2 regions of the Tumebacillus amylolyticus genome follow, and region 1 is predicted to be linked to the other one. Evidence: a T-box and tRNA genes for the amino acid it is inferred to sense, from the RefSeq annotation. Region 1 holds a T-box; the other holds one or more tRNA genes.

The links. A T-box is a leader RNA that pairs with one kind of tRNA and senses whether it is charged. The one in region 1 lies ahead of leuS (leucine--tRNA ligase), so its partner is inferred to be a tRNA-Leu.
Region 2: it encodes a tRNA-Leu, which carries the amino acid that the T-box ahead of leuS (leucine--tRNA ligase) is inferred to sense. The anticodon was not compared.

What each region holds. Positions count from the first base shown of each region.
Region 1 is NZ_JAEQNB010000003.1:351,071-356,510, reverse strand. Features, by position in the region: gene JJB07_RS11740 (LysM peptidoglycan-binding domain-containing protein) at 1-1,102, shown strand, start outside; gene scpC (succinyl-CoA:acetate CoA-transferase ScpC) at 1,263-2,774, shown strand; T-box leader at 2,881-3,123, shown strand; gene leuS (leucine--tRNA ligase) at 3,205-5,440, shown strand, end outside.
Region 2 is NZ_JAEQNB010000012.1:645-6,084, reverse strand. Features, by position in the region: gene JJB07_RS23130 (FAD-binding oxidoreductase) at 1-683, shown strand, start outside; gene JJB07_RS23125 ((Fe-S)-binding protein) at 652-1,983, shown strand; tRNA gene JJB07_RS23120 (tRNA-Lys) at 2,255-2,330, shown strand; tRNA gene JJB07_RS23115 (tRNA-Gly) at 2,338-2,412, shown strand; tRNA gene JJB07_RS23110 (tRNA-Leu) at 2,432-2,516, shown strand; tRNA gene JJB07_RS23105 (tRNA-Ala) at 2,527-2,602, shown strand; tRNA gene JJB07_RS23100 (tRNA-Thr) at 2,604-2,679, shown strand; tRNA gene JJB07_RS23095 (tRNA-Glu) at 2,688-2,764, shown strand; tRNA gene JJB07_RS23090 (tRNA-Val) at 2,769-2,844, shown strand; tRNA gene JJB07_RS23085 (tRNA-Asp) at 2,919-2,995, shown strand; tRNA gene JJB07_RS23080 (tRNA-Phe) at 3,019-3,094, shown strand; tRNA gene JJB07_RS23075 (tRNA-Gly) at 3,120-3,194, shown strand; tRNA gene JJB07_RS23070 (tRNA-Ile) at 3,215-3,291, shown strand; rRNA gene rrf (5S ribosomal RNA) at 3,306-3,422, shown strand; tRNA gene JJB07_RS23060 (tRNA-Lys) at 3,647-3,722, shown strand; tRNA gene JJB07_RS23055 (tRNA-Arg) at 3,724-3,800, shown strand; tRNA gene JJB07_RS23050 (tRNA-Ala) at 3,810-3,885, shown strand; tRNA gene JJB07_RS23045 (tRNA-Glu) at 3,894-3,970, shown strand; tRNA gene JJB07_RS23040 (tRNA-Thr) at 4,063-4,138, shown strand; tRNA gene JJB07_RS23035 (tRNA-Lys) at 4,410-4,485, shown strand; tRNA gene JJB07_RS23030 (tRNA-Leu) at 4,506-4,591, shown strand; tRNA gene JJB07_RS23025 (tRNA-Ala) at 4,605-4,680, shown strand; tRNA gene JJB07_RS23020 (tRNA-Thr) at 4,684-4,759, shown strand; tRNA gene JJB07_RS23015 (tRNA-Glu) at 4,769-4,845, shown strand; tRNA gene JJB07_RS23010 (tRNA-Val) at 4,850-4,925, shown strand; tRNA gene JJB07_RS23005 (tRNA-Ile) at 4,946-5,022, shown strand; tRNA gene JJB07_RS23000 (tRNA-Arg) at 5,043-5,119, shown strand; tRNA gene JJB07_RS22995 (tRNA-Ala) at 5,130-5,205, shown strand; tRNA gene JJB07_RS22990 (tRNA-Glu) at 5,214-5,290, shown strand; tRNA gene JJB07_RS22985 (tRNA-Val) at 5,296-5,371, shown strand; tRNA gene JJB07_RS22980 (tRNA-Asp) at 5,389-5,440, shown strand, end outside.

The DNA.
Region 1 (5,440 bases):
GTTTCACATCCCGGAAAAAATTCTCCTCGCCGCCAATCAGACTTTAGCGCGCGAGTCCCTTCCGGTCGGGCGGGTGTTGACGATTCCGCTCCCGGTGTTGCAGAAAAAGCAAATCGAAGTCAATCTGCGGCTCGAAGTCCAAGGCGAGTACGAAGAACTCGCCACCCTCGACGATGCCGTGGATCATATCTCAAGCTTGAGCATTGCGGCAGCTTTGGCGGCGGAGGACGGGACGCTTCGCATGCCGCCGCTGTACGAAAGCCGCAAAACTGCTGTGCAAGGTTCTGAGCCTGCGTTCTCCGCTCAGGAGTCCGCTCCTGCGCGGCCGGTACGGCTGATGCTCTTAGTTGCACCGGAGGACGAGACAGCGGCGGAGCGGATCGTGACGTACGGACCGAGCCGACAGGAGTTTTTTCAACAATTGCGACCTTGGATTGCCCAAGATGAGTTTGCGGGCATTCATTTGGAATTCACAAACTTGCCGGTATCGGCGAGGTCGGCATTTACCCGGTTCGTTCGCGAGTTGGCGTTGCGCGTTCACCAGAAACGGGGCAAGCTCTACATCGCCGTCCCCCCGCATGACAACGAAGAGCGGGCCTATGACATCGGGCTGTTGCAAACCTTCGCCGATCGCATCGTTTGGAACGCGGAGGAGGCGTACGGGCGCGTTGACGGCCCTCCGATGGCGCTCACACCGCTTCATCTCGTTCGTCGCTCACTTGGCTATGCGCTGACGTTCATTCCCCGTGAGAAGCTCTTGCTCGGCCTCCCGTTCTACGGATTCGACTGGCCGATGCCTTACAAAAGCGACAAACTCGCATCTCTTGTGCTGTTCGGACCGGAAGTCGACCCTGACGTCGTCACAGAACTTCCGCAGCAGATCCATTGGGACGACCGTGCCGTGACGCCGATGTACACGTATCGCGCCGAAGACGGGCAACTGCGCCAAGTCTGGTACGAAGACCAACGCAGCATCGCCGCCAAACTCTGTCTCGTCCATGATCTCGGCCTCGCCGGTGTGTCTGTGCAAGTGCAAGGGATCGCCATGCCGGGGTACTGGCCGCTTTTGAGCGACACCTTTGATATACAGTCAGGTGACTGAACGTTCGTTAGGCGAAATACTGAGGGTCTGCCAGACACCCTCAGTTTTTTCTATGTAAATGGGGAATTTTCGGCTTTTCCGAGGCTGTAACAAATTCGACACAACCCACACATGTTCGGTACGCTGATTACACAAGTCTAGAAAAAGAGAGGGACCAGACATGTACATGGATCGGATTCGTTTGAAATCATTGATTGGTAAAATTGTATCGGCCGAAGAAGCGGCCACTCATATAAAAGACGGCATGACCGTCGGCATCAGTGGTTTCACTCGCGCCGGCGACGCCAAAGTGGTGCCGCTCGCGCTCGCCCGTCGTGCGCAAGAAGAAGCAAAGCCGTTAAAAATCAACCTCTGGACCGGCGCATCTGTCGGCGATGAAGTGGACCGCATCCTCACCGAAGCAAACGTTCTGGCACGTCGTCTGCCGTTCCAAGCGGAGCCTGTGTTGCGCAAAGCCATCAACGGCGGTGAAGTCATGTTCATCGACCAACACTTGAGCCAAACTGTCGAGATGGTTCGCTCGAACCAGATGGGCAACATCGACGTCGCGATCGTGGAAGCGGTTGCAATTACGGAGGACGGTGGAATCGTCCCGACGACATCCGTTGGCAACAGCGGGACATTCGCCATCCTCGCTGACAAGATCATCATCGAACTCAACCTCGCGCAGCCAATTGAGCTGGAAGGCATGCACGACATCTACATCCCGACCCGCCGCCCGTATCGCGAGCCCGTGCCGGTCCTGCGCACGAATGACCGTGTCGGTCTGCCTTACATTCCGATCGACCCGTCCAAGATCGCGGCGATCGTCATTACGGAAAAAGCGGACAACACCTCGAACGTCGTCCCGCCGGATGCCGAAACGCAGCAGATGGCCGACCACATCGTTGATTTTTTTAAACACGAAATGAAACAGGGACGTCTGACCGAAAAACTGATGCCGCTGCAATCGGGCATCGGCTCCGTGGCAAACGCCGTGATGCACGGCTTGCTGAAATCGCCGTTCCAGGACCTCACGATGTATTCGGAAGTCCTCCAAGACTCCGTGTTCGACTTGCTTGACGACGGCAAGATGGTGTTTGCGTCCGGCTCTTCGATCACGCTGTCGCCCGCCAAAGCGCAAGAGTTCTTCCGCAACATCCACAAGTACAAAGACAAACTGCTCCTGCGTCCGCAAGAGATTTCCAACCATCCGGAAGTGATCCGTCGACTCGGTTTGATCGCAATCAACACGGCGCTTGAAGCGGACATTTACGGCAACGTGAACTCCACGCACGTCATGGGGACGCACATGATGAACGGAATCGGCGGCTCGGGCGACTTTGCCCGCAATTCCTACATGTCGATCTTCGTCACCAAGTCGCTGGCGAAGGGCGGCAACGTCTCTTCAATCGTCCCGATGGTCACCCACGTTGACCATACGGAGCATGATGTGGACATCCTCGTCACCGAAGTCGGACTCGCCGATCTGCGCGGATTGGCGCCCCGTGAACGCGCCAACGTGATCATCAACAACTGCGTACACCCGAGCTATCGGGAGTTGGCGCTTGATTACTTCAAGGAAGCCTGCGCCCGTGGCGGTCAAACTCCGCACGTTTTGGAGAAAGCCTACTCGTGGCACCAGAACTTCAAAGAACACGGTTCGATGAAAGGGGCACCTGTCACCTTATAGGCGACAAGTGTCTCCTGAAATAATACAAAGAAAAAGTTCGTCCGCGTTGACAAAACAAAATTTTTTTGCGTATACTACTAACAAATGATCCTGACAGTTTATGTCGAAAACAGCTGTGAAGAGGAACAGTACTTTGTGAATTCCTTTCAGAGAGTCGGCGGATGGTGCGAGCCGATAGGAATGAAGCGAACGAACTCGCCTCCGAGCTGCAGCAGGGAACGGCGTACCCGCCGCGTACTTGATGCCGGAATCGTCTCCGTTACAGGACGTCAATGAGGGCGACATGCAACTTTTTGTCGCCGAAGTAGGGTGGTACCACGGGAAGATAACCTAACCTCTCGTCCCTAGCGCAACAGACGCTGGGGGTGGGAGGTTTTTTACATGTGTCTACACCCCGCAGCAGGAACTTACACAGGAGGAGGAACTCTCCATGACCGAACATCGCTATGTCCCGTCTGACGTCGAAACCAAATGGCAACAGAAATGGGAAGAGTCGAACGCCCACGATACGACGCACGACTCCACCAAACCTTACTACTATTGCTTAGAACAATTCCCGTATCCCTCCGGTCGCCTGCATATGGGCCATGTCCGGGTCTACTCCATCGGGGATGTCGTCGCTCGCTTCAAGAAGATGCACGGCCACAACGTCCTGCATCCGATGGGCTGGGATGCATTCGGGATGCCGGCTGAGAACTTTGCGATCCAGCATGGCGTGCATCCGAACGTCTCCACCTATGACAACATCGCGTTCATGCGCGGCCAACAGAAACAACTGGGCCTGTCCTACGACTGGTCCCGTGAACTGGCGACTTGCTCGCCGGATTACTACAAATGGACGCAGTGGATCTTCCAACTGTTCTACGAGAAGGGCCTGGCTTATAAGAAAAAAGCGGCCGTCAACTGGTGCCCGGAATGCTCCACGGTACTGGCGAACGAGCAAGTCATCGACGGCGCTTGCTGGCGTTGTGACAGCGAAGTGGTCAAGAAGGACCTCGAACAATGGTTCTTCAAGATTACCGAGTACGCGGAGCGCCTGCTGGACGATCTGGAACAGCTGCAAGGAGGCTGGCCGGAGCGCGTCATCACCATGCAGCGCAACTGGATCGGCAAGAGCACGGGCGCCGAGATCACGTACCAAATCGACGGCCGTGACGACACGCTGACCGTCTTCACCACCCGTCCGGACACGGTGTACGGCGTCTCGTACGTTGTATTGGCCCCGGAAAACGAACTGGTGCAGAAGCTGATCGAGGGTTACGAACAAGGGGCGGAGGTACAAGCCTTCATCAACCAAGTTCGCAAAGCGTCCGATATCGAGCGCACCTCGACCGATGCGGAGAAAGTCGGGATCTTCACCGGCGCCCATGCGGTACACCCGCTGACCGGCGAGAAACTGCCGATCTGGATTGCCAACTACGTCCTGCCTGACTATGGTACCGGCTGCGTCATGGGCGTTCCGGCGCACGACGAGCGCGACTTCGAGTTTGCAAGCAAATACTCGCTGCCGATCATCCCGGTCATCGATCCGGGTCATCAGGAAGCGCTGACCGCCGCATTCACCGAAGACGGAGTGCTGATCAACTCCGCTGAGTTCAACGGCATGCCGAACAGCGAAGCGTTGGTCAAAATCACCGAACTCTTGGAGCAAAAAGGCATCGGGAAAGCGACGACGTCGTTCCGTCTGCGCGACTGGCTGATCTCGCGTCAACGCTACTGGGGAGCTCCGATTCCGATGATCAACTGCCCGTCTTGCGGCACCGTTGCAGTTCCCAAGGACCAACTGCCGGTTCTGTTGCCGGAACACGTTGACTTCGGCGTCAAGGGCAAGTCGCCGCTGGAAACCAACGACGAGTTTGTTCACACCACCTGCCCGTCTTGCGGCGGTGCGGCTCGCCGTGAGACCGACACCATGGATACATTTATCGACTCTTCTTGGTACTACCTGCGTTACACCGGCAAGGGCGACGGCACACTGCCGTTCGACACGGAAGCTGCCAACAACTGGCTGCCGGTTGACAAATACGTCGGCGGCATCGAGCACGCCATCCTGCATCTGCTGTACTCTCGCTTCTTCACCAAAGTCCTGCACGACGCAGGTCTGGTCAACTTCGTGGAGCCGTTCGAGAGCCTGCTGACCCAAGGCATGGTCGTCCTGAACGGGGCGAAGATGTCGAAGTCCAAAGGCAACGTCGTCTCGCCGGAAGACATCATCAACAAGTACGGGGCCGACACCGCCCGCGTGTTCATCCTGTTCGCAGCTCCGCCGGATCGCGACCTGGAATGGAGCGACCAAGGCGTCGAGGGCGCACACCGCTTCTTGAACCGCGTCTGGCGCATGGTCGACAACCACATTCCGATCCTGCGCAAGAAAAACCTCGCTGCAGACGCATCGGGTGAAGCGGCAAAGAAACTGCGCATGACCACGCACGCCACGATCAAGAAAGTCACCGAGGACATCGGCAGCCGCTACCAGTTCAACACCGCGATCTCGGCGATCATGGAACTGGTCAACGCGATCTATGCGTATCCGGAAGGTGCAGACGCAGGCACCAAGGCCGAAGCGATTCGCACGGCAGTGATCCTGTTGCACCCGGCGGCTCCGCACGTCACCTCCGAACTGTGGGAGATGATGGGCGAAACGTCGAAACTGTACGCGCTGGAAT
Region 2 (5,440 bases), on a different contig from region 1:
ACCAAGCGACGATGGAGGTCGTCGAGGACTTCGCTCGCATCGGGCTGCCTCTCGATATGAAGGCAATGTTGATCATCGAGCAGGACGGGACGGACTTGCAAGTCGAGCAAGACATCGCCCGCATGGCAGACATTTGTCGGGGAGAGGGTGCCACCGAAGTTCGTCTGGCGCAAACGGTCGAAGAGGGCGCCAAACTCATGGCTGCCCGCCGCGCCGCACTCTCTGCATTGGCTCGCGTGAAGCCGACGACGATCCTCGAGGACGCAACGGTTCCGCGTGCCCACCTCGCCGAAATGGTCGAGCAAGTGGACGTGATCGCTCGAAAATACAACCTGCAAATCTGTACGTTCGGCCACGCCGGAGACGGCAATTTGCATCCGACGTGCTTGACGGACGAGCGCGATCTCGAGGAGATTCACCGTGTCGAGCAAGCGTTTGAAGAAATTTTTCACGCGGCCATCAAATTGGGCGGCACGATCACCGGCGAACACGGGGTCGGGATGGCGAAGGCGGGGTTCCTCGATCTCAAAGTCGGTCCGTCCGGCATCGAACTCATGAAACGGATCAAAGAAGCGTTCGACCCGCACGGGATCATGAACCCCGGCAAAATGTTTGCAAAAAGCGATCGACGCAGAGTGGTGGTGAAAACGCATGCCTGCACACACGAACACAACCATGCCTAATCCTAATCTCATTCAACTTCTCGACAATTTCGACAGGGAGGAGATCCTGAACTGCATGCAGTGCGGATTCTGCCTGCCCGCCTGTCCGACCTACCGCCAAACCGGCAAGGAATCGGCTTCTCCACGCGGTCGTATCGCGTTGATGAAAGGAGTCGTCGATGGGCAACTTAACGTGGACGCCGAGTTCGAGGACAACATGTACCTCTGCCTCGGATGCCGTGCATGTGAGACGGCTTGTCCGGCGGGCGTTCCCTATGGCTCGCTTCTCGAAACCGCCCGCGACGTGGTGGAAAGGAACAAGAAGGACATAGGCGAACATTCGTTCTTGCGCGACTTGTTGTTTGAGGAAATCTTTCCGAATCCGGACCGCATCGACCGCTTGGGCACGATGCTCTGGGCGTCCCAAACACTCGGGCTTCAGAAGCTCGCAAACAAAATGGGCCTGATCAACCTCCTCCCGCGCCCGATGCGGGAGATGCAATCGGCTGTGGATCAAGTAGCTTCTCCTTGGCAACGGATGAAAAGGGAGTCTGTGATACATCCCGAACCAGACGCCTCCCAAAATCTGCGCGTTGGGATGTTCAAAGGCTGTATCATGGACGTCATGTTTTTTGAGACCAACCAAGCCACGGCGAGAGTACTGACCAAGGCGGGCTGTGAAGTTGTTTTTGTCGAAGAGCAAGCGTGTTGCGGCGCTCTCCATGCTCACTCCGGTGAGCAAAACGGTGCAAAGGAACTGGCGAAACGCAATATAGAGGCATTCGAAGCGGCAGGCGTCGATCTCATCGTCAACAACGCCGGCGGCTGCGGGGCGGCGCTCAAAGAATATCACCACTGGTTCCACGACGACCCGCAGTGGCAGGAACGGGCGATGAAGTTCGTCGCGAAGTGCCGCGATGCGAATGAATTGGCGGCAGAACTTTTTTCTGCGTTGGAGTTTCGCGGAGAGTTGCCGGGCGTGCGGATCACCTACCAAGACTCCTGCCATCTCGCTCACGGTCAAGGTGTTCGCGCGCAGCCTCGACAACTTTTGCGCAGCATTCCGGGTGTGGAATATGTGGAGATGATGGAGGCCGACCGATGTTGCGGATCGGCGGGCATCTACAACATCACCAATTTCGACATGTCGATGGAAGTCCTCGACGAGAAGATGGAGAACGTCAAATCGACCTCCGCTCACTTAGTCGTCACGTCCAACCCAGGCTGCTTGCTCCAGATGCGCAAAGGCATCCAGCGCGCTGGGTGTGAAGGGCAGATGGAAGCGGTGCATATCATGGACCTTTTGGATCGCGTTCTGTGAAAAAGAGCCTCTGTCCCGTCACGGGCAGAGGCTTTTTTCGCATCAAAAGGCGGTGGTTTCGACATTGTTCCATGTGAAACGTTGTAAGAGGGAGATAGAGTGTGTATCCTATCGTTTCGGCGTGATAGTTTCATAGAATGGGGTATACAGTCTGTTTTTGTCGAAATGGAGTCGAATATGCGTGTTGAGATGTCGAATCAACTCATGTTAAGATAACACCTGTCGCCGCGAGAGAGTGACGACGACGAAACGAAAGACACACGGTGAACATGAGCCATTAGCTCAGTTGGTAGAGCACCTGACTTTTAATCAGGGTGTCGAAGGTTCAAGTCCTTCATGGCTCACCATGTTTTCGCGGAAGTGGCTCAGGGGTAGAGCATCGCCTTGCCAAGGCGAGGGTCGCGGGTTCGAATCCCGTCTTCCGCTCCATTTCTACTATATAATATATGCGGTCGTGGCGGAATGGCAGACGCGCACGCTTGAGGGGCGTGTGGGGTTTCCCCGTGGAAGTTCGAGTCTTCTCGACCGCACCATGTTTTATCTGGGGGATTAGCTCAGTTGGTAGAGCACCTGCCTTGCAAGCAGGGGGTCAGCGGTTCGAATCCGCTATTCTCCACCATGCCTTTTTAGCTCAGTAGGTAGAGCGCATCCATGGTAAGGATGAGGTCATCGGTTCGATTCCGGTAAAAGGCACCATGTATCTTGGCCCGTTGGAGAAGCGGCTTAACTCACCGCCCTTTCAAGGCGGCATTCACGGGTTCGAATCCCGTACGGGTCACCAAGATGGAGGTTTAGCTCAGCTGGGAGAGCATCTGCCTTACAAGCAGAGGGTCGGCGGTTCGATCCCGTCAACCTCCACCAGATTTTTTAAAGGACAGGTCGACTAAGAGCAGCGGCGTCCTGCCGCACGTCGACACTCGTTCATCCTTGAACTCGGAGCTGTGGTGTAGTGGCCTAACATGTCCGCCTGTCACGCGGAAGACCGCGGGTTCGAATCCCGTCAGCTCCGCCACTTATTTTACAGAATTAAAATACGGCTCGGTAGCTCAGTTGGTAGAGCAGTGGACTGAAAATCCACGTGTCGGCGGTTCGACTCCGTCCCGAGCCACCATTTACAAAATAGTACAAATACCCATGCGGAAGTGGCTCAGGGGTAGAGCATCGCCTTGCCAAGGCGAGGGTCGCGGGTTCGAATCCCGTCTTCCGCTCCATAGATTTCCCTGTTGTCTGGGGGCCCATAGCTCAGTTGGCTAGAGCGCACGACTGATAATCGTGAGGTCGGAAGTTCGAATCTTCTTGGGCCCACCATTCTATATAGATGATCTAGTGATGATGGCGGAGAGGCCACACCTGTTTCCATCCCGAACACAGAAGTTAAGCTCTCCAGCGCCGATGGTACTTGGACCGCAGGGTCCCGGGAGAGTAGGACGTCGCTAGGCAACTAGAAAAAGGCCCGATCTTCTTGCGAAGATCGGGCCTTTTTTGCGTTCATTGGGGGTTGAAGGGAGTCTCGGGAGGTAGAGAGAACGGGTGCAATGTGGAGGATTCGCGAGAGTGGAGGATGTGTGGGAAGCGGATGATGCGATTTGTCGGAGTTTGTCGACTGGAGTACGTTGAACGTGCACCGGCTGCGTGATAAGATAACTCCTGTCACCAAGAACACGAGCCATTAGCTCAGTTGGTAGAGCACCTGACTTTTAATCAGGGTGTCGAAGGTTCAAGTCCTTCATGGCTCACCATGCGCCCTTAGCTCAGCTGGATAGAGCGTTTGACTACGAATCAAAAGGCCGGGAGTTCGAATCTCTCAGGGCGCGCCATTTTTACACGGGGGATTAGCTCAGTTGGTAGAGCACCTGCCTTGCAAGCAGGGGGTCAGCGGTTCGAATCCGCTATTCTCCACCATATATCTTGGCCCGTTGGAGAAGCGGCTTAACTCACCGCCCTTTCAAGGCGGCATTCACGGGTTCGAATCCCGTACGGGTCACCACCACTTTACATCCTGTTCGCGGGTTTGAATCCCGTCTTCCGCTCCATTTCTACTATTAAATATGCGGTCGTGGTGGAATGGCTGCACCATTTGCCTTTTTAGCTCAGTAGGTAGAGCGCATCCATGGTAAGGATGAGGTCATCGGTTCGATTCCGGTAAAAGGCACCATACGTTTTTGGGGTACAAAGGCTCGATCTTCTTCGGAAGATCGGGCCTTTTTTTCGTTCTCCGGGTTGGTGGTTTGGGATGCGTAAAAGGGAGTAAATCTGCGAAAACAGGAGAATCGGAAAGTATGGAGGATATGGTTTTTCTGTAGGTCAATATTTGTCGGAGTTTGTCGGGTAGAGTGCGTTGAACGTGTGCGGGCCGCGTGGTAAGATAACACCTGTCGCCGCGAGAGAGTGACGACGACGAAACGAAAGACAACGATGGTGAACATGAGCCATTAGCTCAGTTGGTAGAGCACCTGACTTTTAATCAGGGTGTCGAAGGTTCAAGTCCTTCATGGCTCACCATTTTTCCTTCTATATAAGATGCGGTCGTGGCGGAATGGCAGACGCGCACGCTTGAGGGGCGTGTGGGGGTTACCCCGTGGAAGTTCGAGTCTTCTCGACCGCACCATTGTTTCAAATCTGGGGGATTAGCTCAGTTGGTAGAGCACCTGCCTTGCAAGCAGGGGGTCAGCGGTTCGAATCCGCTATTCTCCACCAGATGCCTTTTTAGCTCAGTAGGTAGAGCGCATCCATGGTAAGGATGAGGTCATCGGTTCGATTCCGGTAAAAGGCACCATGTATTCTTGGCCCGTTGGAGAAGCGGCTTAACTCACCGCCCTTTCAAGGCGGCATTCACGGGTTCGAATCCCGTACGGGTCACCAAGATGGAGGTTTAGCTCAGCTGGGAGAGCATCTGCCTTACAAGCAGAGGGTCGGCGGTTCGATCCCGTCAACCTCCACCACTTGTACCACTGCTAGACACGGGCCCATAGCTCAGTTGGCTAGAGCGCACGACTGATAATCGTGAGGTCGGAAGTTCGAATCTTCTTGGGCCCACCACTTTTCAAAACCTTATAGATGCGCCCTTAGCTCAGCCGGATAGAGCGTTTGACTACGAATCAAAAGGCCGGGAGTTCGAATCTCTCAGGGCGCGCCATTTTTTTCACGGGGGATTAGCTCAGTTGGTAGAGCACCTGCCTTGCAAGCAGGGGGTCAGCGGTTCGAATCCGCTATTCTCCACCATGTATCTTGGCCCGTTGGAGAAGCGGCTTAACTCACCGCCCTTTCAAGGCGGCATTCACGGGTTCGAATCCCGTACGGGTCACCAAGTGTGGAGGTTTAGCTCAGCTGGGAGAGCATCTGCCTTACAAGCAGAGGGTCGGCGGTTCGATCCCGTCAACCTCCACCAGATTTTTTCTTGAACTCGGAGCTGTGGTGTAGTGGCCTAACATGTCCGCCTGTCACGCGGAAGACCGCG